DNA from 4 places in the Streptomyces sp. KLMMK genome. Region 2 is predicted to be linked to each of the others. Evidence: riboswitches for the same ligand, from Rfam matches in the RefSeq annotation. Region 2 holds a riboswitch; each other region holds the start of a gene.
What was found. Region 2 has a riboswitch for cyclic di-AMP ahead of V7793_RS25205 (M23 family metallopeptidase). Riboswitches for the same ligand answer to the same signal wherever they lie in the genome.

Region 1 (5,532 bases), on a different contig from region 2:
TCGACGGTGACCGTGAACGTGTCGGGGTCGACCTCCACCCTCGGCCGGGCGTCGTTGTTGCGCATGTCCGCCTTGGTGACGCCGCGCGTGGACCGTATGGGGACGAACCGCTTGCCGAGGCCGAGGCGTTCGGGGAGGCCGTCGTCCATGGCCCACTGGGTGACGAAGTTGAGGGAGTTGGCGGCCGGGGCGCGGCCGTGGGCCCCGAACATGGGGCGCGGCAGGACCGGCTGCGGGGTGGGGATGGAGGCGTTGGCGTCGCCCATCTGCGCGTAGGCGATCTGGCCGCCCTTGATGACGAGCTGCGGCCGCACGCCGAAGAAGGCGGGGTCCCACAGCACGAGGTCCGCGAGCTTGCCGGGCTCCACGGAGCCGATCTCGTGGTCGAGGCCCTGCGCGACGGCCGGGTTGATGGTGTATTTGGCGACGTAGCGCCGGGCCCGTGCATTGTCGGCCGGGCCGTCGCCGGGCAGGGCGCCGCGGCGTCTCTTCATCACGTGCGCGGTCTGCCAGGTGCGCAGCACGACCTCCCCGATGCGGCCCATCGCCTGGGAGTCGGAGGAGATGATCGAGATCGCTCCGAGGTCGTGCAGGACGTCCTCGGCGGCGATGGTGCCCGGCCGGATGCGGGACTCGGCGAAGGCGAGGTCTTCGGGGACGCCCGGGTTGAGGTGGTGACAGACCATCAGCATGTCGAGGTGCTCGTCGACGGTGTTGACGGTGTGCGGCCGGGTGGGGTTGGTGGAGCTGGGCAGGACGTTGGCCTCGGAGACGACGGTGATGATGTCGGGTGCATGCCCGCCGCCCGCGCCTTCGGTGTGGTAGGCGTGGATGGACCGGCCGGCGATGGCGGCGAGGGTGTCGCCGACGAAGCCGGCCTCGTTGAGGGTGTCGGTGTGGATGGCGAGCTGGGCCCCGCTCTCCTCGCACACGGCCAGGCAGGCGTCGATGACGGCGGGGGTCGCCCCCCAGTCCTCGTGGATCTTGAAGCCGACGGCGCCGGCCCGCAGCTGGGCGCGCATCGAGTCGTACGAGACGGTGTTGCCCTTGCCCAGCAGGCCGACGTTGACGGGGTAGCCCTCCATGGCCTCGAACATCCGGGCGAGGTGCCAGGCTCCGGGGGTGATGGTGGTGGCCTTGCTGCCCTCGGCCGGCCCGGTGCCGCCGCCGAGCAGGGTGGTGACTCCCGAGGCGAGAGCCTCGTCCGCGGCCTGCGGGCAGATGAAATGGACGTGGGCGTCGACGGCCCCGGCGGTGAGGATCTTGCCGTTGCCGGCGATGACCTCGGTCTCGGGTCCGATGACGAGGTCGGGGTGGACGCCGTCCATGGTGTCGGGGTTGCCGGCCTTGCCGACGCCGGTGATCCGGCCGTCGCGGATGCCGATGTCGGCCTTGACGACGCCCCAGTGGTCGAGGACGAGGGCCCCGGTGATGACGGTGTCGGGGGCCCCGTCCGCCCGGGTCGCGCGGGACTGGCCCATGGACTCGCGGATGACCTTGCCGCCGCCGAAGACGGCCTCGTCGCCGGCGTGCCCGGGCCCGCCGCTGCGGTCCTCCTCGATCTCGACGACGAGGTCGGTGTCGGCGAGGCGGACGCGGTCGCCGGCGGTCGGCCCGTAGAGGCCGGCGTAGGCGACGCGGCTGAGTTCAGTCATCGAGCGGTCCCCCGCACTCGCCGCGCAGGCCCTCGACGATGCGCTTGCCGCCGATGGGGACGAGGTCGACCTGGAGGGGGATGCCCGGCTCGAAGCGGACGGCGGTGCCGGCGGCGATGTCGAGGCGCTTGCCGCGGGCCGCCGCACGGTCGAAGTCGAGGCCGGGGTTGGCCTCGGCGAAGTGGTAGTGCGAGCCGACCTGCACCGGGCGGTCGGCGGCGTTGAGCACGGTGAGCCGGGTGCGGTGCAGTCCCTGGTTGAGGGCCACGGGCTCGGCGGCGTACAGGATTTCTCCGGGGATCATCGCGGGTCCTCCCCGTCAGCAGATCGGTTCGTGAACGGTGACGAGCTTGGTGCCGTCGGGGAAGGTGGCCTCGACCTGGACGTCGTGGAGCATCTCGGGGATGCCCTCCATGACGTCGTCGCGGGTGAGCACCCCGCGCCCGGAGGACATCAGCTCGGCGACGGTGCGGCCGTCCCGGGCGCCTTCGAGGACGTGGACCGTGATCAGGGCCACCGCCTCGGGGTGGTTGAGGAGCAGGCCGCGGGCCTTGCGCTTGGCGGCCACGTCGGCGGCCACGTGCAGGAGCAGTCGTTCCTGCTCGCGCGGGGAGAGTTGCATGCGTCCCACCTCACTGTCGTCCCAGGTGTCCCGGATGGACGCACCGGGACGCTACCCGAGTTCAACACGGTGTTGACCTGGGGTTCTTCGGCCGGTGGCCAGTGATTGCAGATTAGGGCGCAACCTTTTCCAACGCGTTAACTGACTCTTTGCGATGCCATGGCCACGGGCCCGGGCGCCGTCTGTCGTCTGCACCTACTGGATCTTCTGGGCCGGATCATGGCCGCCCGTCCGCACGACACGTACGGCCGGCTACGGGCGGCGCAGACCATGGTCGTCGCGGTGGTACGACGGCGCCGCGGCTCGCACGCCCGTACGGAACGGGTGAACGGAAGGTGCGAGCGGGTCATGCCGACGCGGACGATACGGGTCCCCGGCGCAGAGCGCCGGGGGCGAAGGGATCTCCGCGCCATGTGCGCCGGAGGGCCGGGGGTCCGCACCCGAATAAACCCCGGTCCCCTCCATGAAGGATCACGGCGTAGACGGGGCGCGGTGATCGATTTGGCGCGGACGGCCGGATTGCCCCCGGGCCGGTACGAACCGCCGCAGGCCAGCGGCTCAGCCGGCTTGGGCGCACACCATCAAATCGCCCCGCGTCCACCGGAATTGCCCAGAAGTGATCAGGCTCACATACCCCTGGTTCCGCTCGGAATCGGCACGGCGGCTGCGCCAAGATCCCTTCGACGACAAGACCCCGCCACCCAGGCGGGGCGGTCCCGGCGGACGCCGAACCCTGCCGCCGCCGGGATGCCGGGTCGACTTGAGTGCAACGGCAGGGATGGAGGACCCAAGAGTGGTGGGACGACCAAGAGTAGTGCGGTCGGCCCTTGGGGTGAAGCCGTTGACAGCGGCCGGGCAACCTTCGCCTGCCCGAACCCGACAGGTCATCCTTCACAGGCGGCTGACGAAGGGTTAGCGCATGGGCGCGCACAAACGTCCGTCAAAGCTGTCCAGGGCCGGTGCGGCATCGGCCCTCACTCTCGCCGCCGTCGGAGCCACCGTGCTGGTTCCGGGCGGCGCGGCAGAGGCGGAGGCGTCTACCGTCTCCACCCAGGCACTGCGGATCGCGGCCTCGAAGCAGGGCTCCCCGTATCAGTGGGGGGCGACCGGACCCTCCCGGTTCGACTGCTCGGGCCTGACGCTCTACTCCTTCAAGCGGGCCGGGAAGTCCCTGCCCCGCACCGCCGCCCAGCAGTACAACAGCACCCACCACATCCCCCGCTCCGCACGCGAACGCGGCGACCTCGTCTTCTTCGTCTCCGGGCGCGGGATCTACCACGTGGGGATATACAACGGGGACGGCCGCATCTGGCACGCACCCAAGACGGGCGCGGTCGTCCGTCTGGAGCGGATCTGGACCAACAGCGTCCTCTACGGCCGGGTCGGCTGACCCGGCGTCACCGGCCCGCCCGGAGACCCCGGAAGGGCCGGTGACACCCACTCCCCGCACCTCCCCGCACGAGGGCCCGAAGAGGCCCGAGGCCCCCCGCACCCGGGTGCGGGGGGCCAGGCCGGCCGGAGGGGAGTTCAGCGCTCGGCGCTGACCGGCGCGGTCCAGGGGAGGGAGATCCACACCGTCTTGCCGCCGTCGGAGGTCGGCGTGCAGAACAGCCGCCCCCCGTGCTCCGCGGTGAGACAGCGGATGATCACCATGCCGCGGCCGTTGTCCTGCTGGACCGCGGCGGGCAGCCGCCGGGGGAAGCGCGGGTGGCTGTCCGTGACGCCGATGCGCAGCTGCTGATCACGGTCGAGGCGGACGTCCACGGTGAAGGTGGGCGACTGACCCCGGGTGTGCTGCACGGCGTTGGTCGCGAGCTCGGAGACGATCAGGCGCACGGTCTCCGAGGTGTCCGTCCCGCCCGGAAGCCCCCAGTCCGCCAGCACCTCCGCGACGTAGCGGCGCGCCGTGGAGACCGAGGCGGGGGCGCTCGGCAGCGTGACGGTGGCTTCTTGGTGGTCTGCCATGGCGGTGGCCCTTTCAGCCGAGGTCCCGCCGAGACCGGACTCCGGTGCGTGCCACGGAAAACCGGGAAGCGTGCCGTAAGTCGTGGGGGGCATGAGCGGCCTCGGACGGCTCTGCGCGACAGACTGCCACTGATAACGCCTGTGATGGGAGCGATCCCCCGAGATATGCATATATCTGTCGCCCGAAGCAGTGAACTCTACAACGAGCGACCGGATTCACACGGCACACTGGGCTATTGACACTGACGTATGACAACGACAGTGACCCAGGGGAGGGCCAATGCGGTACGGACCGGCGGTACGCCGCCGCAAGCTGGGTGCGGAGCTGCGCCGCCAGCGCGAACTGGCCGGGCTGACGAGCCTGGAGGCCGCGCGTGCGGTGGGCTGGCACCAGTCGAAGGTCAGCCGGATCGAGACGGGCAGCAGTGGCGTGAAACCGGCGGACGTGGCCCGGCTGCTGGACGCCTACGGGGTCACCGACGCCGAGCTGCGCGCGCTGCTGGGGGCGCTGTGCGGTGCGGGGTCCCCCGAACCGGGCGAGGGTGCGGGAGCCCGGCGCGGCTGGTGGTACGCCTACCGGGACCGGCTGCCGCCCGCCTATCTCGACTTCATCAGCCTGGAGTCGGAGGCCTCGCGGTTAAGCACCCTGGAGACCACCGTGGTGCCCGGCCTGCTGCAGACGCCGGACTACGCCCGCGCCGTGACCCGCGCGGCCCTCGGCGACCCCGCGCCGGAGCAGGTCGAGGAGCTGGTGCGGGTGCGCCTGGCGCGCCAGGCGGTGCTCCGGGGCGAGCAGCCGCTGGAGGTGTGCGCCGTGCTGGACGAGGCCGTGCTGCGCCATGAGGTCGGCGGCCCGGAGGTCATGGCCGGGCAGTTGCGGCACCTGGTGGAGACGGGATCGCTGGGGCACGTGCGACTGCATGTCCTGCCCTTCTCCAGCGGCGGCCATATGGGCATCACCGGGCCTTTTGTTATTTTCTCATTTCCGCGCATTGCTGATCTGGATGTGGTTGTTCTCGACCACTTGACGAGTAGCCTCTACCTGGAGCGGAAAGAAGACCTCCGGGCGTACGGCGCGGCCTTCACGACACTGCGCGCACACGCCCTCTCGCACGAGAAATCGCTGGAATTCATCGCCGGGATCAACGACGGCGCGTAAGGAGGCACCATGTCCGCAATGCCTCGGTACGTACCCCACCGTTCCACCCCTGCAGCGCTTTCCCTGCTCCGCGAGGCTCCATGGCGGCGCAGCAGTTACAGCACCGGATACAACAACTGCGTCGAGACGGC
Region 2 (7,896 bases):
AAATAGGCCCGCCCCGGGAACCCGGACCGGAACCGGGGATCAGGAGCCGGAGATCACCGTTCGCACGGCCGGACCCGCATTCCGCACGCGGGCCGCCGGCACGGTGCGGCGCAGCCGGAATTCCCCCGGCGACCGGTCCGCACGGGCCGCCGCGATGGCCCGGGCCCGCTCCGCGTCGCCGCGGGCGACGGCGTCCACGAGGGCGCCGAGCACCTCCCAGGTGTCGACGGGGCGCGCGGGCGGCTCCGCCGCGTACACCCAGGCGATCTTGAGCCGGAGCTGGGTGAGCAGGCCCGCGAGGCTCGGGCTGCCGGACGCCTGGGCGAGGGTCTCGTCGAACCAGTCCCCCAGCGGCCGCAGCTCGCCCGTACGCCCGCCACGGGCCCGCTCCTGGCCGAGCCGGACCAGACCGCGCAGCACCTTCAGGTGCGCCTCCGTACGGCGCTGTGCGGCGCGCGCGGCGCCCAGCGGCTCCAGCAGGGCGCGGACCTCCAGCAGATCGGCGGCCTCCTGCTCGGTCGGCTCCGCGACGCAGGCGCCCGCGTGCCGCCGGGTGGTCACGAACCCTTCCGAGGCCAGGGTGCGCAGCGCCTCGCGCACGGGCACGCGCGAAACGCCGTAGCGGCGCGCGAGGACTTCTTCGGTGAGCCTGCTGCCGGGCGGAAACGTGCCCGAAACAATGTCGTCACGGATCGCCGTGCACACGGCGTGCGCGGAAATGCGACGGCCGCTCTGATTTGCTGTGCCATCACCGTTCACGTACGGCCCCGCATGGGTGAACCTCCGCATAACCCCCGCGAAACGCGGCCGATTGACGCCTGTTCAGCGACTCTATTGCAGCCGTCCGCGATTTCCGACGGCGCATGTGAAGTCATCGATATGTTTTGGCCAACACGAGGATACGACGAAGACCCCGGCCGGTGGGCCGGGGCCTTCGTCAGGCGAATGTGCCGCGCGGGGGCGCGGGCAGGGGCGTCAGAGGTTGACGCCGTGCTCGCTGAGGTACGCGACCGGGTCGATGTCGGTGCCGTACGTGGCGCCGGTGCGGGCCTCGAAGTGCAGGTGCGGGCCGGTGACGTTGCCCGTGGCGCCGGAGAGGCCGATCTGCTGGCCGGCGGTAACCGACTGGCCGACGCTGACGTCGATGGACGAGAGGTGGCCGTACTGCGTGTAGGTGCCGTCGTTGTGCTTGATGACGACGTTGTTGCCGTAGGCGCCGCCCCAGCCGGCCTCGACGATGGTGCCCGCGCCCACGGCCTGGATCGAGGTGCCGGTCGCGGCGTGCATGTCGATGCCGGTGTGGCTGCCGGAGGACCACAGGCCGCTGGAGGCCTTGTAGGACGTGGAGACGTACGAGCCGGCGATCGGCGAGACGAAGGTGTTGAGGCGCTTGCGCTCCTGCTCGCGAGCGACGCGCTCCTGCTCCTTGCGCTCGGCCTCGGCCTTGCGCTTGGCCTCGTCCGCGGCCTTCTTGACGTCGGCCGCCTGCTGCTTGGCGGCGGTCTCGGCCTCGTGGACGGCGGTGTTCTCGGCCGCGGCGCTGGTCTGGACCTGGGCCTGCTCGCCGATGCGGCCGGCCGTGTCCTCGCCGATGACGACGGCCTGGGTCAGGCCGGTATCCTCGGTGGGGCGGTGAGTCTCGTCGGGAGAGGCGGCCATCGCCGGGGCGGCGAGGCCCGCGACGACACCGGTGGCGGCGAGGGTGGCTATGCCCGCCGCGTTCGCGCTGACGCGAACGGCGCGGCTCGGCTTGCGGTGCTTCCCGGTGGCACGAGTGAACGCCATTGGTGAGGCTGGTCCTTTCCTTCCCTCTCGCCTACCGGGTTAGCTGACGGGTTCGGAGCAGGAAGGTCTCCTACGGATCCCTCCGGAAAGGGGCCCGATTCACCCCAGGGACACTTGGGTCCCCGGCTCCCCTGGCTCGCGCCGTACGGGGACTCGGCGATGTCTGCCCGGGCCGCGGATGCGACGCACATCTGACGGACAGACGCTTTGACGCTAGACGCCGCCACTTTCGATCGGCAAACAGAAGCCCCATTTTGTGGCCCACGCCACAACACAGACGTGCAACCACTCCACTAAACCGGACATTTGGCAGGCACGCGTGCCTCAGGGGTGCGCGTGCCTGCCGGTTGACGGGCCGACCGGTGCGGCCGGCCCGCCGGGGCGTCAGCCCGTGATCACGGTCACTTCCCCGATACCGAGGGCCCGGACGGGCTCCTCGATCTGCGCGGCGTCACCGACCAGCACCGTCACCAGGCGGTCGACCGGGAAGGCGCTCACCACGGCGGCGGTGGCCTCCACCGTGCCCGTCGCGGCGAGGCGCTCGTACAGGTGCGCCTGGAAATCGTCCGGCAGGTGCTGCTCCACCTGGTCGGCGAGGGTGCCCGCGACGGCCGCCGCCGTCTCGTACTTCAGCGGGGCGACGCCGACGAGGTTCTGCACGGCGGAGTCGCGCTCCTCGTCCGTCAGGCCCCCGGCGGCGAGGGTGCGCAGGACGGTCCACAGGTCCTCCAGCGCGGGGCCGGTGGAGGCGGTGTCCACCGAGCCGCTGATGGCGAGCATGGCCGCGCCGGTGCCCTCCGGGGTGGACAGCAGCACCTGGCCGAAGGACCGCACGCCGTAGGTGTAGCCCTTCTCCTCGCGCAGGACGCGGTCCAGACGGGAGGTGAGGGTGCCGCCCAGGCAGTACGTGCCGACGCTCTGGGCGGGCCAGACCTGGCCGTGCCGGTCGGCGCCGATGCGGCCGATGAGGAGCTGCGTCTGGACCGCGCCGGGGCGGTCCACGATGACGACGCGGCCGGTGTCGTCCGCGGTGACCGGCTTGAGCGGGTACGGCTCGGCCGGGGAACCCGTCCAGGCGCCGAGGGAGTCGGCGAGGGCCTCGTCGAGGTCCACGCCGGTGAAGTCGCCGACGACCACGGCGGTCGTGGTGGCGGGGCGCACGTGGGCCTCGTAGAAGGCCCGCACGGAGGCGGCGTCGATGCGGGCGACCGTCTCCTCGGTGCCCTGACGCGGGCGGGACATCCGCGAGCCGGCCGGGAAGAGCTCCTTGGAGAGCGCCATGGCGGCCCGGCGGGCGGGGTTGGCCAGCTCGTGCGGGATCTCGTCCAGGCGGTTGCCCACCAGCCGCTCGACCTCGTGGTCGGGGAAGGCGGGGGCGCGCAGCGCGTCGGCCACGAGGCCGAGGGCCTTGCCGAGCCGGGAGGCGGGGACCTCCAGGGACAGGCGCACGCCGGGGTGGTCGGCGTGGGCGTCGAGGGTGGCGCCGCAGCGCTCCAGCTCGGCGGTGAACTCCTCGGCGGTGTGCTTGTCGGTGCCCTCCGACAGGGCGCGCGCCATGATGGTGGCGACGCCGTCGAGGCCCTCCGGCTCCGCGGCCAGGGGGGCCACCACATTGATGTCGACGGCGACGACCTGCTGGCCCGGGCGGTGGCAGCGCAGCACCGTCAGGCCGTTGGGGAGCGTGCCGCGCTCGGGGGCGGGGAAGGCCCAGGGGGCCGCGGTCCCGGGCTGGGGCTGGGGGTGGAAGTCCATGGAAGGCTGGGCGGTGTCAGCGGCCAGGGCGTCGCTCACTTGGCCGTCTCCTCTTCTGCTTCGGCGTTCTCGTCGGCGGCGGGGGCGGCCGGCTCGGTGGGCTCGTACACCAGCACGGCGCGGTTGTCGGGGCGCAGGCGGGCCTGGGCGACCTGCCGCACCTCCTCCGGCGTGATGTCCAGGACGCGCTGCACGGCGGTCAGGGCGAGCTGCGGGTCGCCGAACAGCACCGCGAAGCGGCACAGTTCGTCGGCGCGGCCGCTGACGGTGGAGAGCCGGTCCAGCCACTCGCGCTCCAGCTGGGCCTGGGCGCGCTCCATCTCCGCGGGCGTCGGGCCCTCGGCGGCGAAGCGGGCGAGCTCCTCGTCGACGGCGGCCTCGATGCCGGCCACCTCGGCGCCGCCGGACGCCTTGACGTCCAGCCAGCCCAGCGAGGGGGCGCCGGCGAGCCGCAGCAGGCCGAAGCCGGCGGCGACGGCGGAGCGGTCGTGGCGGACCAGGCGGTTGTGCAGGCGGGAGGACTCGCCGCCGCCGAGGACGGTGACGGCCAGGTCGGCGGCGTCGGCCTCGCGGGAGCCGTCCTGCGGGAGGCGGTAGGCGGCCATCATGGCGCGGGCCGGGACCTCCTCGCGGACGACCTGGCGCAGCTCCTCGCCGATGACGTCGGGCAGGCTGCCGTCGCGCGGGGGCTGCTTGCCGTCGTGCGCGGGGATCGAGCCGAAGTACTTCTCGATCCAGGCGAGGGTCTGCTCGGGGTCGATGTCGCCGACGACCGACAGGACGGCGTTGCCCGGGGCGTAGTAGGTGCGGAAGAAGGCGCGGGCGTCCTCCAGGGAGGCCGCGTCCAGGTCGGCCATGGAGCCGATCGGGGTGTGGTGGTACGGGTGGCCGTCCGGGAAGACCATGGCGGTCAGCCGCTCGAAGGCGGTGCCGTAGGGGACGTTGTCGTAGCGCTGGCGGCGCTCGTTCTTGACGACGTCGCGCTGGTTCTCCATCGACTCGTCGTCGAGGGCGGTGAGCAGGGAGCCCATCCGGTCGGCCTCGAGCCACAGGGCCAGCTCCAGCTGGTGCGCCGGCATGGTCTCGAAGTAGTTGGTGCGCTCGAAGCTGGTGGTGCCGTTGAGGGAGCCGCCGGCGCCCTGGACCAGCTCGAAATGGCCGTTCCCCTTGACCTGTGCCGAGCCCTGGAACATAAGGTGCTCGAAGAGGTGGGCGAGGCCTGTGCGGCCCTTGACCTCATGGCGCGAGCCGACGTCGTACCAGAGGCAGACGGCGGCGACCGGGGTCAGGTGGTCTTCGGAGAGCACCACCCGCAGGCCGTTGGCCAGGCGGTGCTCGGTCGCTGTGAGGCCGCCGGTACCGGCCTGTTGCGTGGCCGTGTGACCCATGGGCATGTACGTCCCTTCGATCGCTTGAAATCTCGCGCCGGTGCGCGATGACTCGCGTGATGAGCAGTGCTGTCACTGTATGCAAGCGCGCTGACATCCGGCGAAGTTCCCGGCGCGGTGCCCCCTTACGGACGGGTCGTGTCCGGTGTTGTCAGTGGCGCGGTCCACAATGGTCCGCGTCAGCACCCTGCCTCGGCAATCGATCGAAGGAGCCGCAGCCGCGATGGCCCGCCGCAGCACGAAGACCCCGCCGCCGGAGAACTTCGAGGAGCGCATCCTCGACATCGACGTCGTCGACGAGATGCAGGGTTCCTTCCTCGAGTACGCCTACTCCGTCATCTACTCCCGGGCCCTGCCCGACGCGCGCGACGGTCTCAAGCCGGTCCACCGCCGGATCCTCTACCAGATGAACGAGATGGGCCTGCGCCCCGATCGCGGCTACGTGAAGTGCGCCCGCGTCGTGGGCGAGGTGATGGGTAAGCTCCACCCCCACGGCGACGCCTCCATCTACGACGCCCTGGTGCGCATGGCGCAGCCGTTCTCCATGCGCGTGCCGCTGGTCGACGGCCACGGCAACTTCGGCTCCCTCGGCAATGACGACCCGCCCGCGGCGATGCGTTACACCGAGGCCCGGATGGCGTCGGCGACGTCCCTGATGACGGAGTCGATCGACGAGGACACCGTCGATTTCACGCCGAACTACGACGGCAGCGAGCGGGAGCCCGTGGCCCTGCCCGCCGCCTATCCCAACCTGCTGGTCAACGGCTCGTCCGGGATCGCGGTCGGCATGGCGACGAACATGCCGCCGCACAACCTCGGCGAGGTCGTCGCGGCCGCCCGGCACCTGATCAAGCACCCGGGCGCCGACCTCGACACGCTGATGAAGTTCATCCCCGGCCCGGACCTGCCCACGGGCGGCCGCATCGTCGGCCTCGGCGGCGTGCGCGACGCCTACGAGACGGGCCGCGGCACGTTCAAGATCCGCGCCACCGTCTCCGTGGAGACCGTGACGGCCCGCCGCAAGGGCCTGGTCGTCACCGAGCTGCCCTTCACCGTCGGCCCCGAGAAGGTCGTCTCCAAGATCAAGGACCTGGTCGGCTCGAAGAAGCTCCAGGGCATCGCCGACGTCAAGGACCTCACCGACCGCGCCCACGGCCTGCGCCTGGTCATCGAGATCAAGAACGGCTTCAACCCTGAGGCCGTTCTGGAGCAGCTCTACAAGCTCACGCCGATGGAGGAGTCCTTCGGCATCAACAACGTCGCCCTGGTCGACGGCCAGCCGCTGACGCTCGGCCTCAAGGAGCTCCTGGAGGTCTACGTCGACCACCGCTTCGAGGTGGTGCGGCGGCGCAGCGAGTTCCGGCGCGGCAAGCGGCGCGACCGGCTGCACCTGGTCGAGGGCCTGCTGGTGGCCCTGCTCGACATCGACGAGGTCATCAGGATCATTCGATCGAGTGAGAACGCAGCGCAGGCCAAGGAGGCCCTCATCGCGCGCTTCTCCCTCTCCGAGGTGCAGACGCAGTACATCCTCGACACCCCGCTGCGCCGCCTGACGAAGTTCGACCGCATCGAGCTGGAGGGGGAGCGCGACAAGCTCACCGAGGAGATCGAGGAGCTGACGCGGATCCTGGAGTCCGACGCGGAGCTGCGCAAGATGGTCTCGGGCGAACTGGCCGACGTGGCGAAGAAGTTCGGCACCGACCGCCGGACGGTCCTGCTGGAGTCCGCCGGCGCCCCGGCGTCGGCGGTCCCGCTGCAGGTCGCCGACGACCCGTGCCGCGTGCTGATGTCCTCCACCGGCCTGCTGGCCCGTACGGCCACCGGCGAGCCCTTCCCGCCCGCCGCGGGCGAGGCCAAGCGCGTCAAGCACGACGTGATCGCCTCGGCGGTGCCGGCGACGGCCCTGGGCGAGGTGGGCGCGGTGACGTCGGCCGGACGCCTGCTGCGGATGCGGGTGATCGACCTGCCGCAGTTGCCGGAGACGGCGGCGGCGCCCAGCCTGGCGGGCGGCGCACCGGTGCCGGAGTTCCTCTCCCTGGCGGACGGCGAGACGGTTGTCTGTCTCACCACGCTGGACGAGTCCTCGCCGGGGCTCGCGATCGGCACGGAGCAGGGCGTCGTCAAGCGCGTGGTCCCCGACTATCCGGCCAACAAGGACGAGCTGGAGGTCATCTCCCTCAAGGACGGCGACCGCATCGTCGGCGCCGCCGAGCTGCGGACGGGCGAGGAGGACCTCGTCTTCATCACCGACGACGCCCAGCTGCTGCGCTATCCGGCCTCGCAGGTGCGGCCGCAGGGCCGGCCCGCGGGCGGCATGGCGGGCGTCAAGCTCGCCGCGGACGCGAAGGTGATCTCCTTCACGGCCATCGACCCGGCGGCCGACGCGGTGGTGTTCACCCAGGCCGGGGCGCGGGGCACCCTGCTGGGGGCCTCGGAGGGCACGGCGAAGCTGACCCCCTTCGACCAGTACCCGCGCAAGGGCCGGGCGACGGGCGGTGTGCGCTGCCAGCGCTTCCTCAAGGGCGAGGACTGCCTCGTCATGGCCTGGGCGGGTGCCGCGCCGGCGCGGGCGGCGGATGCGAAGGGCGCCCCGGTGGAGCTGCCGGAGGCCGACCCGCGGCGCGACGGCTCGGGCGCTCCCCTGGCGAAGCCGGTGAAGGCGCTGGCGGGCCCGGTGTAACCGGGCCCGGAGGGCGGGGGCGCCGCGGGCGCCCCCGTCAGCCCTGTGCGTACCGCAGGACGCCCCACATGCTGTTCTCCTCCGCCGGCGGCTCCCCCGCGGTCACGCGGCAGCGGTCCAGCCCGGCCCGCAGGGCCGCCGTGTCGACTCCCCTGCCGATCAGTACGAGCTGGGTGAGCCGTTCCTCGGCCCGTGCCCACGAGGAGCGGTAGAAGCGCAGGAAGTCGCCCACGGCGTGGACGGCGAACTTGTGCTTGTGCCCGGCTATGCCGAAGTACACGAAGCCCTTGA
Region 3 (7,896 bases), on a different contig from region 2:
GCAACTTCTACCTCACCGGTGCCGAAGAGCTCCGCAACGGGCCGCAGAAGCCCGTCCCGCACAGCGCCTCGGACCTTGTGAAGAGCATGTCCCTGGAGCAGATCTTCTCGTCGATGGCCAAGAGTGTGGACGGGCCCAGGGCCGCCGCGGAGCAGCGGTCGCCGATCGTGCTGCGCTGGGTGTTCAACGGCACCGGCCGGGAGTGCACCACGACCCTGCGGAACGGCGTGCTCGTGTACGTCGACGGGGAGGACCTCTTCGCGGGCAAGCCGCAGGCGACCATCACCCTCTCGCGCGCGGTGCTCGACGAGGTGCTGACGCAGGGCCTCGACTTCAAGAAGCACTTCGACGCGGCGGTCGGGCACGGCATCGAGGTGGACGACCAGGCTGCCGCTGACACCGTCTTCGGCTATCTGACCTATCCGAACCCGGTGTTCCCGATCGTGACGCCGAAGCCCGTGAGGGAGTAGCGCCGGCTCGGTGGAGAAGCTCGGTGGAGAAGCTCGACGGAGAAGGGGGCTCCGGCTCCGCCGGGGCTCCGCCGGGGATCCGCCGGGGCTCCGTCGGGGCCCCGCCGGGCCAGGGGGGCGCACAGCACGCGCACGCCCCACCCGCCGAGCCACCGCCGGCCGCCCCCCGCGTGCCCGGACCTCTGCGCACCCAGTTCACCGAAACCCCGCACCCGTCCCGTGTTCGCGCCGCTACGGTAAGTGCGCGGGGTGGGCGCGGCGAGGTCCGGGAGGTCGGAGGCATGGAGAACTCGCGAGCGGGTGAGAACGGCAGCGGAAGCGAGCGAGCAGAGTGGGGGAATCAGAGCCCGGCGTACAGGGCGCACAGGGGGCGCACGGAGCACGGCCAGGGACCGGGCGGTCCGGCGGGAGCCGAGACCACGCCCATCGAGCATGTGGAGGCGCTGCTGGGGCGGGCGCAGAACGGCTTCGAGATCGACGAGCGGATGCTCGGCCGGCTGCGGACGGCGCTGATGCATCAGCCCGAGCTCCGCTCGTACCGCCAGCGCAATGACGACCGGCGGCCCCTCCGCTGTAATTCGTACCGCCACGTCTTCCTCCTGGCGGACGGCAGCAGCCTGCTTCTGTTCGAGCTGGAGCACAACACCGGGCCGGAGGATGTCTTCGTCTACGAGCTGTACGCGGACGAGGACGTCCTCGACCGGGCCGAGCGGCGCGTGCACGACCGGATCGGCGGCGGCATCGGCCCCGGCAGCGAGACCGAGGAGCTGCCGGCCTGGCTGGCGGAGGAGCTGCTGCTGGCCATGGGGCCGGTGCAGCCCCGCCGGGAGTACGTCTCCGACGGCTCGCCCGACCACGCCCGGCGGCTGCTGCGGCGCGCGGAGAACGAGGACGGGCCCGGCGAGGTGGTGCGCGAGCTGCTCCAGGGGGCGCTCGGCCACCACATCGCGCTGATCACCAAACCGCGCCGCCGGGGCCCCGGGCGCGACGCCACCTGGTGCCGCTTCTACGAGCACGCCTTCCTGCTGGAGGGCGGCGGCGAGCTCAGCCTGTGGGAGCTGGAGCACAACATGAACACCGACGGCCGCCTGGTCTGCGAGGTCTATCTGGACGAGGCGGAGGCCGAGGTGGCGGCTGACCGCCATGCCCGTTCCCAGGGCGTGGAGCTGTAGCGGCACCGGGCTGCCGCGGGGCTGCGCACCGTCGGCGGGCGGGTGAAACGGGGGCCGCCGACGTGTGCTACGCTTAACTGACGTTTCAGTTGTGGTACCCATGAACTCGTGTGCGCCTGACGGTTATGTGAACCGAAGGCGCATTTTTGTTTTTGCCGGTCTTTGTCCGGTGTGGGGCCCATTTGCATCCACTAAGGAGATAGACATGGCTACTGGCACCGTGAAGTGGTTCAACTCGGAAAAGGGCTTCGGCTTCATCGAGCAGGACGGCGGCGGTCCGGACGTCTTCGCCCACTACTCGAACATCGCCTCCAACGGCTTCCGTGAGCTGTTCGAGGGCCAGAAGGTTTCCTTCGACGTCACGCAGGGCCAGAAGGGCCTGCAGGCCGAGAACATCGTCGCCGCCTGACGATGATGCCCGCCCGGTCCGTCTGACGACGGCGCCGGGCTCTGCATGAAGCACCAGGCAATGGGGCCCGCACCTCGGGGTGCGGGCCCCATTGCTGCCCCTGCGCCGGCCGGCGCCCGCGTGCCGGCCGTCGTCCCGCACCAGCGCGCCCAGGCTTTTCCGCCGTCCGACCGTTCTTGTTCCGGACGGTCTCGCGATGCGAAGTCTCCCTTTCGGGCGTGCCACCCCCATTGAGGGAAGGTCCCACCCGTATGACTCGCTCCGCCCGCCCCGCCCGCCCCCGCGGACCCCAGCAGAACCGTGGTGCCCAGCAGAACCGCAGCTCCCAGCAGGGCGGCCGTTCCGGCGCCCAGTCGTCGCGCCGCAGGCCCGCCGCCCCCCAGGGCGACTTCGAGACCCCGGTCAGCACCACCCCGGCGCTGCCGCCGGTGGCGTCCTTCGCCGATCTGGACATGCCCGCCGGCCTGCTCTCCACGCTGACCCGCGAGGGCGTCACCGAGCCGTTCCCGATCCAGGCCGCGACGCTGCCCAACTCGCTCACCGGCCGTGACGTCCTCGGCCGCGGCCGCACCGGCTCCGGCAAGACCCTCGCGTTCGGCCTCGCCATGCTGGCCCGTACGGCCGGCCGCCGCGCCGAGCCCGGCCGCCCGCTCGCCCTCGTGCTCGTCCCCACCCGCGAGCTCGCGCAGCAGGTCACCGACTCGCTCGCCCCGTACGCCACCGCCGTGAACCTGCGGACGGCCACGGTCGTCGGCGGCATGTCCATCGGCCGGCAGGCCCAGACGCTCGCGCGCGGCGCCGAGGTGCTCGTCGCCACCCCCGGGCGGCTCGCGGACCTCATCCAGCGCGGTGACTGCAAGCTCGGCGACGTGCGGATCACGGTCCTGGACGAGGCCGACCAGATGGCCGACATGGGCTTCCTGCCGCAGGTCACCAAGCTGCTGGACCAGGTCGACCCCGAGGGGCAGCGGATGCTCTTCTCCGCGACCCTCGACCGCAACGTCGACCGGCTCGTCCGCCGCTTCCTCTCCGACCCGGTGACGCACTCCGTCGACGCGTCGGTGGGCGCGGTCGTCACGATGGACCACCACCTGCTGCACGTCTCCGAGACGGACAAGAAGGACACGGTCACCCGGATCGCCGCCCGCGACGGCCGCGTGATCATGTTCGTGGACACCAAGCGCGGCGCCGACCGCCTGGTGAAGAAGCTGCTGTCCGAGGGCGTGCGCGCCGCCGCCCTGCACGGCGGCAAGAGCCAGCCGCAGCGCAACCGCACCCTGGACCTCTTCCGTACGCAGGAGGTCACCGCGCTGATCGCCACGAACGTGGCCGCGCGCGGCATCCACATCGACGGTCTCGACCTCGTCGTGAACGTCGACCCGCCCATGGACCACAAGGACTACCTGCACCGCGGCGGCCGTACGGCCCGCGCGGGCGAGTCCGGCACGGTCGTCACGCTCGTGCTGCCCGAGCAGCGGCGCGAGATGAGCCGCATGATGGTCACGGCCAAGATCTCCCCGAACGTCGTGACGGTCGGCCCGCAGGATGAGGAGCTCGTCCGCATCACCGGTGCCCAGCAGCCCAGTGGCGTGCCCGTGGTCATCGCGCCGCCGGTGCCGGCCCAGTCGACGCCGCGGAAGCGGTCGGGCGGGGGCGGCGCGAGCGCCGGGTCCGCCGGTGGGGCTGCGGCTGCCGCCGGGTCGCGCGGCTCCCGGGGCACCCGTGGTTCGCGCGGCGGTCGTGGCGGTCGCGGCCGGGTGCGTACGGAGATGTCTTCCGGGGCGTCGTCCTCGTCGTCCTCGTCGTCTTCCTCGTCCTCGTCTTCGGCGTCCTACGGTGCCGGCGGTTCGGGCCGGGGCACGGGCGGCCGGGGTGCCGGCCGGGCGGCCGGTGGCGCTTCCGGTGCGGCTTCCGGCCGGGGTGCCGGCAGGAACGGCGCCGGCCGGGGCACCGGGGGCGCACGGGAGCGCCGCTCCTCGTAACCCGCTCTCCCGGGGGTGCTCGCCGGCCTGCCCGTCGGCCTGCCCGTCGGCGTGCTCGCCGGACTGCCCGCTGGGCGTACTCGCCGACTGCCCGCTGGGCGTGCTTGCCGGACTGCTCGCCGGGCCGTTCTCCCAGGGGCCTCCCTCCCCGGTTGGCCCAGCACCGTTCGCCCAACGACCTCCCGCCCGGAAGGGTGGGAGGTCGTTGACGTGCGGGACTGCCGGTCAGGAGAGAGTGCGGTGGGCAAGCGAGAGAGCCGTTCTGCCCGCCCTGTCTTCCGCCGTACGGCGCGCCGGGGCGTCCGCCGGGCCGTCCGCCGGGCCGTCCGCAGGCTCCCGGCCGTTCTGATCGTCGGCGCCGTCCTCTTCGGCCTCGGGGCGCCCGCGCACTACACGTGCGCCCCCTTCCTCTCCGCCGCGCCCCTCGTCGCGGCGCCGCTGCACACCCTCCGTGCCACGGTCACGGCCGCCCTGGCCGCCGTGGCGGTCGCGGTCGGCCTCGTGGTCTACCACCGGCCGTCCGACACCGGCGAGGCGCTGGCCGAGATCGCGACCATCGGCGCCGTCTCCCTGGTCGCGCTCGGCATCAACCGCATCGCCCGTCGCAGCGATCAGCAGCTCGCCTCCGCCCGGGGCATCGCGGAGGCGGCCCAGCGCGCCGTCCTGCCCGCGCCCCCGTCCCGGATCGGCGGCCTCCGCGTGGCCGCGCGCTACGTCGCCGCCCAGGCGGACGCCCGGATCGGCGGCGATCTGTACGCGGTCCAGGACACCCCGTACGGCGTACGCGTCATCGTCGGCGACGTCCGCGGCAAGGGCCTGGACGCGGTCGAGGCGGTAGCCGTGGTGATCGGCGCCTTCCGGGAGGCGGCCGAGCAGGAGCCCACGCTGGAGGGGCTCGCGGGGCGGCTGGAGCACGCGCTCCAGCGGGAGGGCGCACGGCGGGCGAACCTGCGGGCCGACTCCGTGGACCGGACCGAGGGCTTCACCACGGCCGTACTGGCGGAGCTGCCGCCGGGGGAGCCCGTCTTCCGGCTGCTGAACCGCGGCCACCCCTCACCGCTCCTGCTGCACGCGGACGGCCGCATCGGCGCGGCCGACCCCGCCGTCCCCGCGCTGCCCCTCGGCCTGGGCGAGCTGGGGGTGTGGCCGGACCGGGCGGAGGAGCGGGAGTTTCCCGCGGGATCGATGCTGCTGCTGATGACGGACGGGGTGACCGAGGCGAGGGATGCCGGCGGTACGTTCTACGACCCGCGGGCCGGGCTGACGGGCTGTCGGTTCAAGAACCCGGAGGCGCTGCTGGACGCCCTGATCGCGGACGTCGCGCGCCATTCGGAGGGTCAGGCTGCCGACGACATGGCCCTGTTGGCGATCCGGCGCGGCGAGCGGATCGAACAGCATTTCGTAGAAAGTATCGACAGGCTCCGTGGGCGCACATCCTGTGAAGACGTGCCCGAGGGCATCGGTGGATTCGGGCGTTCGGCTTGGAATCCACCCGGCATGTCTATTAACGTTCGATAACGGAGCGCGGTTGTCGCAACGCCGCAAGAGGCGCTGCGCCGTGCGCCTTCGCCGAATCCCGCGGGCACAGCACCACCTGATACACCGGCAAGTTCTGGGAACCGGGGAACCACCACCCTGGGGTGAATCGGGCCGCGCGCGGCCCGTAGGAGACCTTCCTGCTCCGAACCCGTCAGCTAACCCGGTAGGCGAGAAGGAAGGAAAGGAGTGCCTTCGTGGCATCCAACGAGCCTGCCGCGTACGAGCCTGTCGGGTATGAGCCTGTCGCGCCGTATGAGCCTGTCGGGTACGAGCCTGTCGCGCCGTATAGGCCTGCCCCGTATGAGCCCGCCGCGTACGAGCCCGCTGCATACGATCCGCCGCTGGTCCCGGCGTACGTACCTCCGTACGAGCCGGAGCCCGAGCCCCGGCCGGAGCTGCGGTACGAGTCGGACAGCGCTTACGACCCCGGGTCGCCGTACGCCCCCGCTTCCCACCGCCCCTCCGTCTACAACGCCTTCGGCACGGGCCGCGGCCGCCACCGCGTCGTGAAGCAGCGCGGCGGCACGATGGCCCGCAGCGGTGCGGTCCTCGGCGCGGGCGTCATCGCGGCGGTCGGCGCGGGCGGCATGGCGCACGCCCAGGAGCGCCCGGCGACGTCCATATCCATGCCCGACCTGGCCCAGCTGCCGGGAGTGGGCTCGTTCTTCGCGGGGAGCGCGGCGGGCTCGGTCGATTCCGCCGCCGCCGAATTCGCCGGCGAGGAAAGCGCATCGGCCGCGGTGGAGATGGCCGAGAGCGCGGCGGCGGCGGGTGAGGTGCTCCGGGCGAGAATCCTGGAGCAGGCCGACCACCAGCAGGGCGTGGCCGAGGCCGAGGCGCAGGCGGCCCAGGTGAAGCAGGCCGCGGAGACGCAGAAGAAGGCGGCGGAGCGGAAGGCGGCGGAGGCGGCGGCGCGGTCCGCGGAGGCGGCGAAGGAGCGGGTCGATACGCCTGAGACGCCCGAGGCGCCGGAGGCGCGGGCGGCGCGGGCGGCGGCTCCGGAGCAGCAGCAGGCGTCGAGGCAGCAGACGGCGAAGCAGCACGCACCGAAGCAGCAAGCACCGAGGCAGCAGGCGCCGAAGAAGCAGCGATCCGCCCAGGCTCCGGCTCCGGCTCCGGCTCCCGCCCCGGCGGCCCGCCACTCCGCCTCCGGCGGCTTCAAGCTCCCCCTGGCCTCGTACACCCTGACGGCCGGCTTCGGTCAGGCGGGGAACATGTGGTCCGCGAATCACACGGGGGAGGACTTCGCGGCCCCGACCGGCACGCCGGTGAGGGCGGTCGGCGGCGGCAGGATCGTTCAGGCCGGCTGGGCCGGGGCGTACGGCTACCGCATCGTCCTGAGGCTCGACGACGGTACGGAGCTGTGGTTCTGCCACCTGTCGTCGATGGTCGTCACCTCGGGGAAGGTCGCGCCGGGCCAGGTCATAGGCCGTGTCGGTGCGACGGGCAACGTCACGGGCCCGCACCTGCACCTGGAGGTCCGGCCGGGCGGGGGCGCGCCGATCGACCCGCTGGGGTGGCTGAGGAGCAGGGGCCTGCATCCGTAGCGGAGGCCGTAGCGCAGGCCGTAGCGGAATACCGGCCCCCGCAAGGACGCTGCAGGAGTACATGGCTGACATTCACAAGAAGATCGGCAATCTCTCCGTCCACCCGTTGGCGCTCGGCGGCAATGTCTTCGGGTGGACAGCGGACGAAGCGGAATCCTTTGCGGTCCTCGACGCGTACGCGGCGGCGGGCGGCAATTTCATCGACACCGCGGACGTCTACTCGGCCTGGGTTCCGGGCAACGAGGGCGGCGAGTCGGAGACCGTCATCGGCAATTGGTTCGCCTCGCGCGGCAACCGTGCCGACATCGTCCTCGCCACGAAGGTCGGCGCGGGCGTCCCGGAGCCGCGGGGCCTGCGCGCAGCGGTGATCAAGGCGGGTGTGGAGGAATCCCTCCGCCGCCTGCGCACCGACTACATCGACCTCTACTACACGCACTACGACGACCCGTCGGTGCCGGTGGAGGAGTTCATCACTGCTCTCGACGCGCTGGTGAAGGAGGGCAAGGTCCGCGAGATCGCGGCCTCGAACATCACCCCGGAGCGCCTGCAGGAGTCGCTGGAGTTCTCGGAGGCTGCGGGCCTGGCGAAGTACGTGGCGATCCAGCCCCACTACAACCTGGTCTCGCGCGACACCTACGAGGGCGACCTGGCGGCGGTGGCGGAGAAGCACGGCCTGGCGGCCGTCCCGTACTTCGCCCTGGCCAAGGGTTTCCTCACGGGCAAGTACCGCCCGGGCACGACGGTGGACAGCGCCCGGGCGGAGGGCGCCGCGGAGTA
Region 4 (7,164 bases), on a different contig from region 2:
GGCGGCGCCTCCGGCCCGCTCCGTACCCGCAGGTCCGCCTCCAGACGGCTGACGGCCGTGCCCCCGTCGGGCGCCCCGTCCACGTGGAGGGCGGCCCTCTCCCGGTCCCAGTGCAGCAGGGGCGGGCCGAAGCCGGTCGCGTTGACGACGTAGTCGAAGCGCTCCGGCGCCGCGCCCGAGCGCTCCACCCGCCACGTGCCGCCCTCGAAGGAGACGGACCGCGGGTAGGGGCGGACCATGCGCAGCGCCCCGGAGTCGAAGTGCGCGAGCAGCCGCCGGGCGTTGACGTGGGAGAGCGCGGTCGCGTACCGCCCGGTCATCCAGGCGAACTCCGCCGCCAGTTCCCGCAGGCGGCCCGGGGACAGGGCGGGAGCCAGCGCGATGAGCTGCTCGATCAGGGGCACCATGACGTCCGGCCACGCGCACGCGCCCGCTTCGACGAGGGCGGTCTCCTCGCGCAGCCGCTGCACCGGATCGCAGGCGAGGGAGACCTGGTGGCGCAGGGGACGGCGGTCGTGCAGCCGGATCGCCTCCACCACGCACCGCACCAGCCGGTCCTCCAGGCAGGGGTCCGCGGGGTCGAGACGGGAGATGCGCTCCAGCGGCGGGTACGGGTGCAGCGGCGCGGCCAGGGACTCGCGGACGGCGGGCAGCCGGCCCGACGGCGAGGTCAGGGTGGTGCGGTGGCCGTCGCGGCACAGCAGCAGCGCCGCGTCCGCCGCCGACTGGTGGCTGCCGAGGACGAGCACCCGCGAGCCCGGGCGCAGGCCCTCCCGGATCCGGGCCGCGGGATAGGGGCTGTCGAGGTAGCGGGGGTGGCCGACGAAGGCGGCGAAGCCGTCCGGGACGCGGGGGCGGTGGACGCCGGTGCAGACGACGACGTCGTCGGCGCGCAGCTCCTCGCCGGTCGAGAGGCGCACCCGGTGGCCGTCCGGGCCGCCGGCGCCGATGCTCCGCGCGCTCGCCCGTACGTGCCCGACGGCGACGCCGGTCCGCGCGGCCTGCTCGCGGGCCCCGGCGGAGCGGTCGGCGCAGTACTCGGCCATCCGGGCGCGGGGGACGCAGTCCTTCGCGGTGCCCGTCCAGCCGTGTTCGCGCAGGTGCTCGACGAAGTCGCCGGGCCGGTCCGCGAGGAGCGAGTTCAGCTCGGCCGCGGTGTTGCACAGCAGCAGCGGGTCGTCGTCCCCGAAGGCCAGGCCCCAGCCGGCCGGGTGGGGGTCCACGACGCGGACGGAGGCGACGGGCAGGGGCGGCCGGCGATCGGCGAGCGCGCGGACCAGCTGCAGCAGCACGCTGGTCCCGGCGACCCCGCCGCCGACGATGACGACGTCCCGGCCGGTAATACGAGCGATGCGTCCCACGGGCACCTCTCTCCCCTCGGTCATCCCCCCGGGCCCGTAGAGCACCCTGCCCATCCGGCCGCCCCACGGAACCCGCGCGGCCCGGCCGCCCGCGGCGTAGAGCGGGCCGACGGCCGGGTCGGCGAGGACGTCGCCTCCAGCGCGGCGAGGGTCTCGTCGTGGGCGAGGCTCCGCCAGGACTGCAGCCGGCCTGTCCGTATTTCTGAATATCTGTCCACCATTCCCGGGCGGTTGGGCCGAACGGGCGTCACCGTCCGTCACCTCCGGACCGTCCGCCCCGGACTGCTCGTTCCTGCTGGTAGATCGGCAGGAACGGATGCGACGCGGAAGGAGCGGCCATGGGTGAGCCTGCGGTAACGGTCTCGGCCCCGGCCGAGGCCCCGGCCCCGGCGCCGCCCTCCGCCGCCGCGAGCGCTGCACGGATCGCCGCGGCCTGTGCCGGGGCCGCACCCGCGGTCGTGGCGCGGCTGAGCGGTGCCGGACTGCCGCCCGGCCCGGCCGTGGCCGTCTTCGGCCTGGGGGTGCTCTGCTCGGCGCTCCTGCTGATGTGGGCCGCGGAGACGGCCCGCGTGGACATGGCCGGGGCGCTCGCCCTGGCCCTGCTGGCCTTCATCGCCGTGCTGCCCGAGTACGCCGTCGACCTCTACTTCGCCTACGCGGCCGGATCCGACCCCTCCTACGCCGCCTACGCGGCGGCCAACATGACGGGCGCGAACCGGCTGCTGGTGGGCGTCGGCTGGCCGCTCGTCGCGCTCGCCGCCGCCCTGGCGCTGCGCCGCCGCGGCGCGACTCCGGGCGCGATCGTGCTGGAGCCGCACCGCCGCATCGACGTCGCCTTCCTCGCGGTGGCCGCCGTCTTCGCTTTCGTGATGCCGCTCAGCCGCGAGATCGGCTGGTACGTACCGGTGGTGCTCGTCCCCTGGTACGGCTACTACCTCTACCGGATCGCCAAGTGCGGCGCGGGCGGGATGGAGGAGCTCGTCGGCGTCCCGGCGCGGCTGGCCCTGCTGCCGCGGGCCGGGCGGCGCACCGTGACGGCCGTGCTCTTCGCGGGCGCCGCGGCCGTGGTCTTCGCCTGCGCCGAGCCGTTCGCGCTCGGACTGGTGGAGGCGGGCGCCTCGCTCGGCATCGACCGCTTCGTCCTGGTCCAGTGGCTCGCCCCGCTCGCCTCCGAGGCCCCGGAGCTGATCGTCGCCGTGGTCTTCGCCTGGCGCATGCGGGTCGGCGACGGGCTGGGCGCGCTGCTGTCGAGCAAGGTCAACCAGTGGACGCTGCTGGTGGGCTGCCTGCCCCTCGCCCACGCGCTCGGCGGGGGAGGGGCGGCCCTGCCGCTGGTGACCCGTCAGGTCGACGAGGTGGCCCTGACGGCCGCGCAGACCGTCCTGGCCGTCGTCGTCCTGCTGGACCTGCGCTTCGTGCGGTGGGAGGCCGCCGTCCTCCTCGTCCTCTTCGCGGTGCAGTTCGCGCTTCCGGGCGAGTACGCCCGGGAGGTGCTGACCTACGTCTACCTGGGCCTGGCGGCCCTGCTGCTGACGAGGCGGTGGCGACACCTCCCGGACACGGGCCGGGCCCTGGGCGGGCGGGTCGCGGGGGACCCGCACTTCTGACCTGCCGCTACGGTTCCGAGATCAGCTCCGTCACCGCCTTGAGCCCGTCCGTGGCCAGCGCCCGGCGCTGCCGGTCCGCTCCGGTGCCCCGCCGCAGCAGGCGGTTGACCAGCGAGCTCACCTGCCGGGTGTCGCCCGACTCCTCCAGCGACCGCCCTATGTGGGCGAGGAGGCTGCGGACGACCTCGTCCGCGCCGTGGCGCCGGCCCGCGGGGTCCACGAGGACCCCGTCGAGACCGTGCCGGGCGGCGTGCCAGTTCGCCGCGGCCAGCAGCTCCGGCAGGCAGGGCGTGGGGGGCCGCCCGGCCTTCTCGTCGCGGATGGCGGTGGCGACCAGCCCGCGGACGATGCCCGCGAACATGACGGCGTCGTCGGCGCGCAGCTGGACGTCCAGGCAGCGCACCTCGATGGTGGGATAGCGGTCCGACAGCCGTGCCTGCCAGTACAGCTGGCCCCGGTCCTCGATCGCCCCGGCCGTCAACAGCGCCTGGATGCGGGCCTCGTAGTCCGCGAGGCCGTCGAAGTACGGGGGCGGGCCGCTGACCGGCCAGCGGCTGTAGACCACGGTCCGCCAGCTGGAGAAGCCGGTGTCGATGCCGTTCCACAGCGGGGAGTTGCCCGCCATGGCGACCAGCACGGGCAGCCAGGGCCGGACCCGGTTGAGGACCGCGACGCCCATCTCGCGGTCGGGGATGGCGACATGGACGTGCATCCCGTGGACGAACTGCTCGTCCACGAGCTGGGCGGCACGGATCCGCATCGCCAGATAGCGCGGGTTGCCGGTGACCGGGATGGGCTCGGGGCCCGAGCACGGCGCCGTACCGCAGGCGGCGATCCGGCAGCCGGACCGCTTGGCGGCGGAGCTCACCGCATGGCGCAGCCGCAGCAGGTGGCGGCTGGCCTCGGCGAGATCGGAGCAGACCGGAGTGGCAACTTCCACCTGGGCCTGCAACAGCTCCGCCTGAATCTCCCGCTCGTTCACGACCGGTTCCAGGTCGACCGCCGCCCGGACCTCGTCGGCCAGGGGTACCGGCAGTGCGGTGGCCGGGTCGAGCAGAAGATACTCCTCCTCGATCCCTAGGGTGAGCATGCCGTAGGGCTACCCTCGGGCTCGCGAAGCGAACCGCACGGAGCCCGCCGGCACGGCCTTCTGACGCAAAGACGCCCTACCGCCGCCCTGCCGCGGCCCCCGCCACCTCGTCTTTCGTGCATCGCCGGGGTGACTCGAATCAGTTCTTCAACTCCCTTTTGATAAAGGGGATTACCGGTTACCCGTGATGCCGGGTAACACCCCGGTTCCAGGGATCGCCGTGAAGTGAAGAAGTTCACAGAAGCACCTTTCGGCTCCGAATTCCGGCGGCCCGTGATGCAGGATCGTGCATCGAACAACAAGATCCCGTCACCGAGGCGGGCGACCCGGGCGGACGCCGAGTCCTGCCGCCGTACCGGGTGCGGAGCAGAAACGAATGGATCGGCAGGAGCGGGAGACCCGAGCACGGCGGACCACGATGGCAGTGGTCCTTGGGGTGAAGCCATTTCAGGTGGCCGGGCAACTTCGACAGCCCGAACCCGACAGGTCATCTTTCGCAGGCGGATGACGAAGGGTTTTGGCATGTCTGCGTTCCCTGGCATATCCACACTCATGTCCCGCGCCGGTGCCGCTTCCGTGGTCACCGCGGCCACCGTGACCGCGTCGATGCTCCTCCCCGGAATGTCGGCCGAGGCGAGTGCCGCCACTCCGGGCGCCACCGCCCTGAAGGTCGCGGCCTCCAAGCAGGGCTCCCCCTACCAGTACGGCGCCGCCGGCCCCAACCGGTTCGACTGCTCGGGCCTCACGCTCTACTCGTTCAAGAAGGCCGGCAAGACCCTGCCGCGCACCGCGGCCGCGCAGTACAACAAGACCCGGCACATCTCCGCCGGCTCCCGCCAGGCGGGCGACCTGGTCTTCTTCCACTCGGGAAGCAACGTCTACCACGTCGGGATCTACGCGGGTAGCAACAAGATCTGGCACTCGCCCAAGCCCGGCGCGAAGGTCCGGCTGGAGAAGATCTGGTCCGGCAGCGTCTGGTACGGCCGGGTCAACTGACCGTCCGGACCACCCGGTCCGGCCCGGGGTGCGACGACCGACCGGGCCGGGGCGACCCAACCCCGGCCCGGAGACCTCCGGGGGAACCCGTGCAGGGTTTCCCCGGAGGAGTGCGTCACAGCCGCGTCCTGGAGCGGTGCCTCAGGGCAGCTGCGCCCCGTACGCCTGCAGCGCCGCCGGTACGGGCTGGAAGAACGTCTCCCCGCCGCCGGAGCAGTCGCCGCTGCCGCCCGAGGTGAGGCCGAGGGCGGTGGCACCGTCGAAGAGGGCGCCGCCGCTGTCGCCCGGTTCGGCGCAGACCGAGGTGCCGATCATGCCCTCGACCGCCCCCTCCTCGTAGTTGACGGTCACGTCGAGGGCCGTGACCTCGCCGCCGTGCACCCGGGTGGTGCTGCCGCTGCGCTGCACCTTCTCGCCGACGACGGCTTCCCCGGCCTTGCCGATGTTCTGCGTGCCGCCGTTGTAGAGGTCCACCGCGCTCGGGTGGGCGATGGTGGACGTGTAGCGGACGAGCGCGTAGTCGTGGCCGGGGAAGGACGAGCTCTCGACCACGCCGATCTGGGCGCCGCCCTGGGTCGCGGACCAGGTCCGCGAGGCGTTGCCGCAGTGCCCGGCCGTGAGGAAGTACGGCTTGCCGCCCTTGGTGACGTTGAAGCCCAGCGAGCAGCGCACGCCGCTGCCCCAGATCGCGTCGCCGCCCGCGATGAGCGGACGGAACTTCCCTGACGTTCTCCTGACCGCGACCTTGTCGCCGAGCTGTGCGACGGCTTTGTCCAGCCGGTCCTGCCGGGCGCCCGTGACCGTGCTGTCGGCGGTGACGACGACCTTGTTGGAGCGGGGATCCACCGACCAGGCCGTGCCCGGTACGCTCGCCTCCGCCTTGAGCGTCCGCAGGGCCGAGGCGAGCTCGGCGGCCGAGTGGCGCACGGTCCTCGGTTCGGCGCCGGCGGCCCTTGCCCTGGCCGCCGCCTCCTGGTCGAGGACGCCGACGACGAGCCTGCCGGTCCCGGCGTCGTAGTACGAGCCGGCCGAGTCCGCGCCGAGGTCGGCGGATATCCGCTGAGCCAGCTCGGCGGCCTGCGGCGAGGAGAGCTGACGGGGTGCCGGCGAGTCCGCGTGCGCGCCGGGGAGCGTCAGGGCCGCGGCCGTCAGGGCGACCATCGCCGCGCCGGCGGTGGCCGTACAGCGCGTGGAGATGCGGGAACGTTTCACTCGTGACCTCCTGTGGGGGAGTGCCCGGCGGCACGGTGGTGCCCGGGCGTGGAGGACGTGCGGGTGCGATGCGCGTGCGTGACGCACGTGCGCGACCCGTGTGCGTGACGCGTGGGTGATGCGCATCGGTGAGGACACGGTGCACGACAGGCCGATGGGAGATCGTCGCGTCCATGTCAAGTACGGGATATGGGCGAGTATCCCGAGAGGACGAGCGGAAGTTCAAGAGCGACATTCGGTCGTGCGAAGGGCGCCGGCCGCAGTCCCCCGGCGGCTCAGCGGCACCGCAAGCCGCCCCCCTGAACGGGAGTGACGGGCCTGGACGGCCGCCGTGCGGTGACCGGACACCGCGGGGCACGCCTGTCCGGTAGTCGCTCCCCGCGGGCCGCCCGTGGAGCGGCGCCGGTACGTTCTTTGCTCAGTCCTAACGGCCGGGGCACCGCAAAGGGGAGGCCGGGTCCCGCCGTTCGCACGGCGGAACCCGGCCCGGCCTTCCCGGCCTTGCGGCTACTGCGCCCCCGTCGTGTGGGTCGGACGGATCGGGCCGCTGCCGCCCGGCTTCTGCGGCGCGGTGCCCTCCACGTGCTCGACCGGCTTGTCCAGCTCGGACGCGAGCGCCTCCTCGGACGGCGTGACGGGCTGCTCGGCGGGGGCCCCGGCCTGCTCGGTGCTCTTGGGGTCCTCAGCGGTCATATCGAAAACTCCTGTGTCAGGCGCGCTGTGATGCGCAGGGAACAACTGTGCCTGCAGTATGTAACGGCGCCATCAACGGACGATCAACGGCCCCTCACCCGTCCTCTGCTCCCGTGCCGGGCGCTGAGGTACTGTCACCATCTGTCGCCGGGCAGAGCCGGCAGGGCACGGTCGGGGGAAAGATGCGGGACACAACGGAGCCGTC

Region 1: another riboswitch for cyclic di-AMP. It lies ahead of V7793_RS31725 (C40 family peptidase); the one in region 2 lies ahead of V7793_RS25205 (M23 family metallopeptidase).
Region 3: another riboswitch for cyclic di-AMP. It lies ahead of V7793_RS15090 (M23 family metallopeptidase); the one in region 2 lies ahead of V7793_RS25205 (M23 family metallopeptidase).
Region 4: another riboswitch for cyclic di-AMP. It lies ahead of V7793_RS28865 (C40 family peptidase); the one in region 2 lies ahead of V7793_RS25205 (M23 family metallopeptidase).

What each region holds. Positions count from the first base shown of each region.
Region 1 covers NZ_JBAMDC010000386.1:185-5,716, forward strand. The annotation lists gene V7793_RS31710 (urease subunit alpha) at 1-1,655, opposite strand, end outside; gene V7793_RS31715 (urease subunit beta) at 1,648-1,959, opposite strand; gene V7793_RS31720 (urease subunit gamma) at 1,975-2,277, opposite strand; cyclic di-AMP (ydaO/yuaA leader) riboswitch at 3,008-3,192, shown strand; gene V7793_RS31725 (C40 family peptidase) at 3,197-3,667, shown strand; gene V7793_RS31730 (ATP-binding protein) at 3,805-4,242, opposite strand; gene V7793_RS31735 (helix-turn-helix domain-containing protein) at 4,523-5,401, shown strand; gene V7793_RS31740 (DUF397 domain-containing protein) at 5,411-5,532, shown strand, end outside.
Region 2 covers NZ_JBAMDC010000220.1:110-8,005, forward strand. The annotation lists gene V7793_RS25200 (GntR family transcriptional regulator) at 40-705, opposite strand; gene V7793_RS25205 (M23 family metallopeptidase) at 976-1,785, opposite strand; cyclic di-AMP (ydaO/yuaA leader) riboswitch at 1,799-1,954, opposite strand; gene V7793_RS25210 (M16 family metallopeptidase) at 2,170-3,537, opposite strand; gene V7793_RS25215 (M16 family metallopeptidase) at 3,573-4,925, opposite strand; gene V7793_RS25220 (DNA gyrase/topoisomerase IV subunit A) at 5,149-7,605, shown strand; gene V7793_RS25225 (CobW family GTP-binding protein) at 7,643-7,896, opposite strand, start outside.
Region 3 covers NZ_JBAMDC010000080.1:1,870-9,765, forward strand. The annotation lists gene V7793_RS15065 (alkyl/aryl-sulfatase) at 1-470, shown strand, start outside; gene V7793_RS15070 (DUF6227 family protein) at 752-1,642, shown strand; gene V7793_RS15075 (cold-shock protein) at 1,848-2,051, shown strand; gene V7793_RS15080 (DEAD/DEAH box helicase) at 2,303-4,033, shown strand; gene V7793_RS15085 (PP2C family protein-serine/threonine phosphatase) at 4,274-5,551, shown strand; cyclic di-AMP (ydaO/yuaA leader) riboswitch at 5,627-5,757, shown strand; gene V7793_RS15090 (M23 family metallopeptidase) at 6,079-7,119, shown strand; gene V7793_RS15095 (aldo/keto reductase) at 7,181-7,896, shown strand, end outside.
Region 4 covers NZ_JBAMDC010000301.1:119-7,282, forward strand. The annotation lists partial or broken gene V7793_RS28850 (FAD/NAD(P)-binding protein) at 1-1,361, opposite strand, end outside; gene V7793_RS28855 (hypothetical protein) at 1,700-2,968, shown strand; gene V7793_RS28860 (carboxylate-amine ligase) at 2,976-4,058, opposite strand; cyclic di-AMP (ydaO/yuaA leader) riboswitch at 4,414-4,576, shown strand; gene V7793_RS28865 (C40 family peptidase) at 4,581-5,054, shown strand; gene V7793_RS28870 (S1 family peptidase) at 5,196-6,266, opposite strand; gene V7793_RS28875 (hypothetical protein) at 6,774-6,959, opposite strand; partial or broken gene V7793_RS28880 (AfsR/SARP family transcriptional regulator) at 7,142-7,164, shown strand, end outside.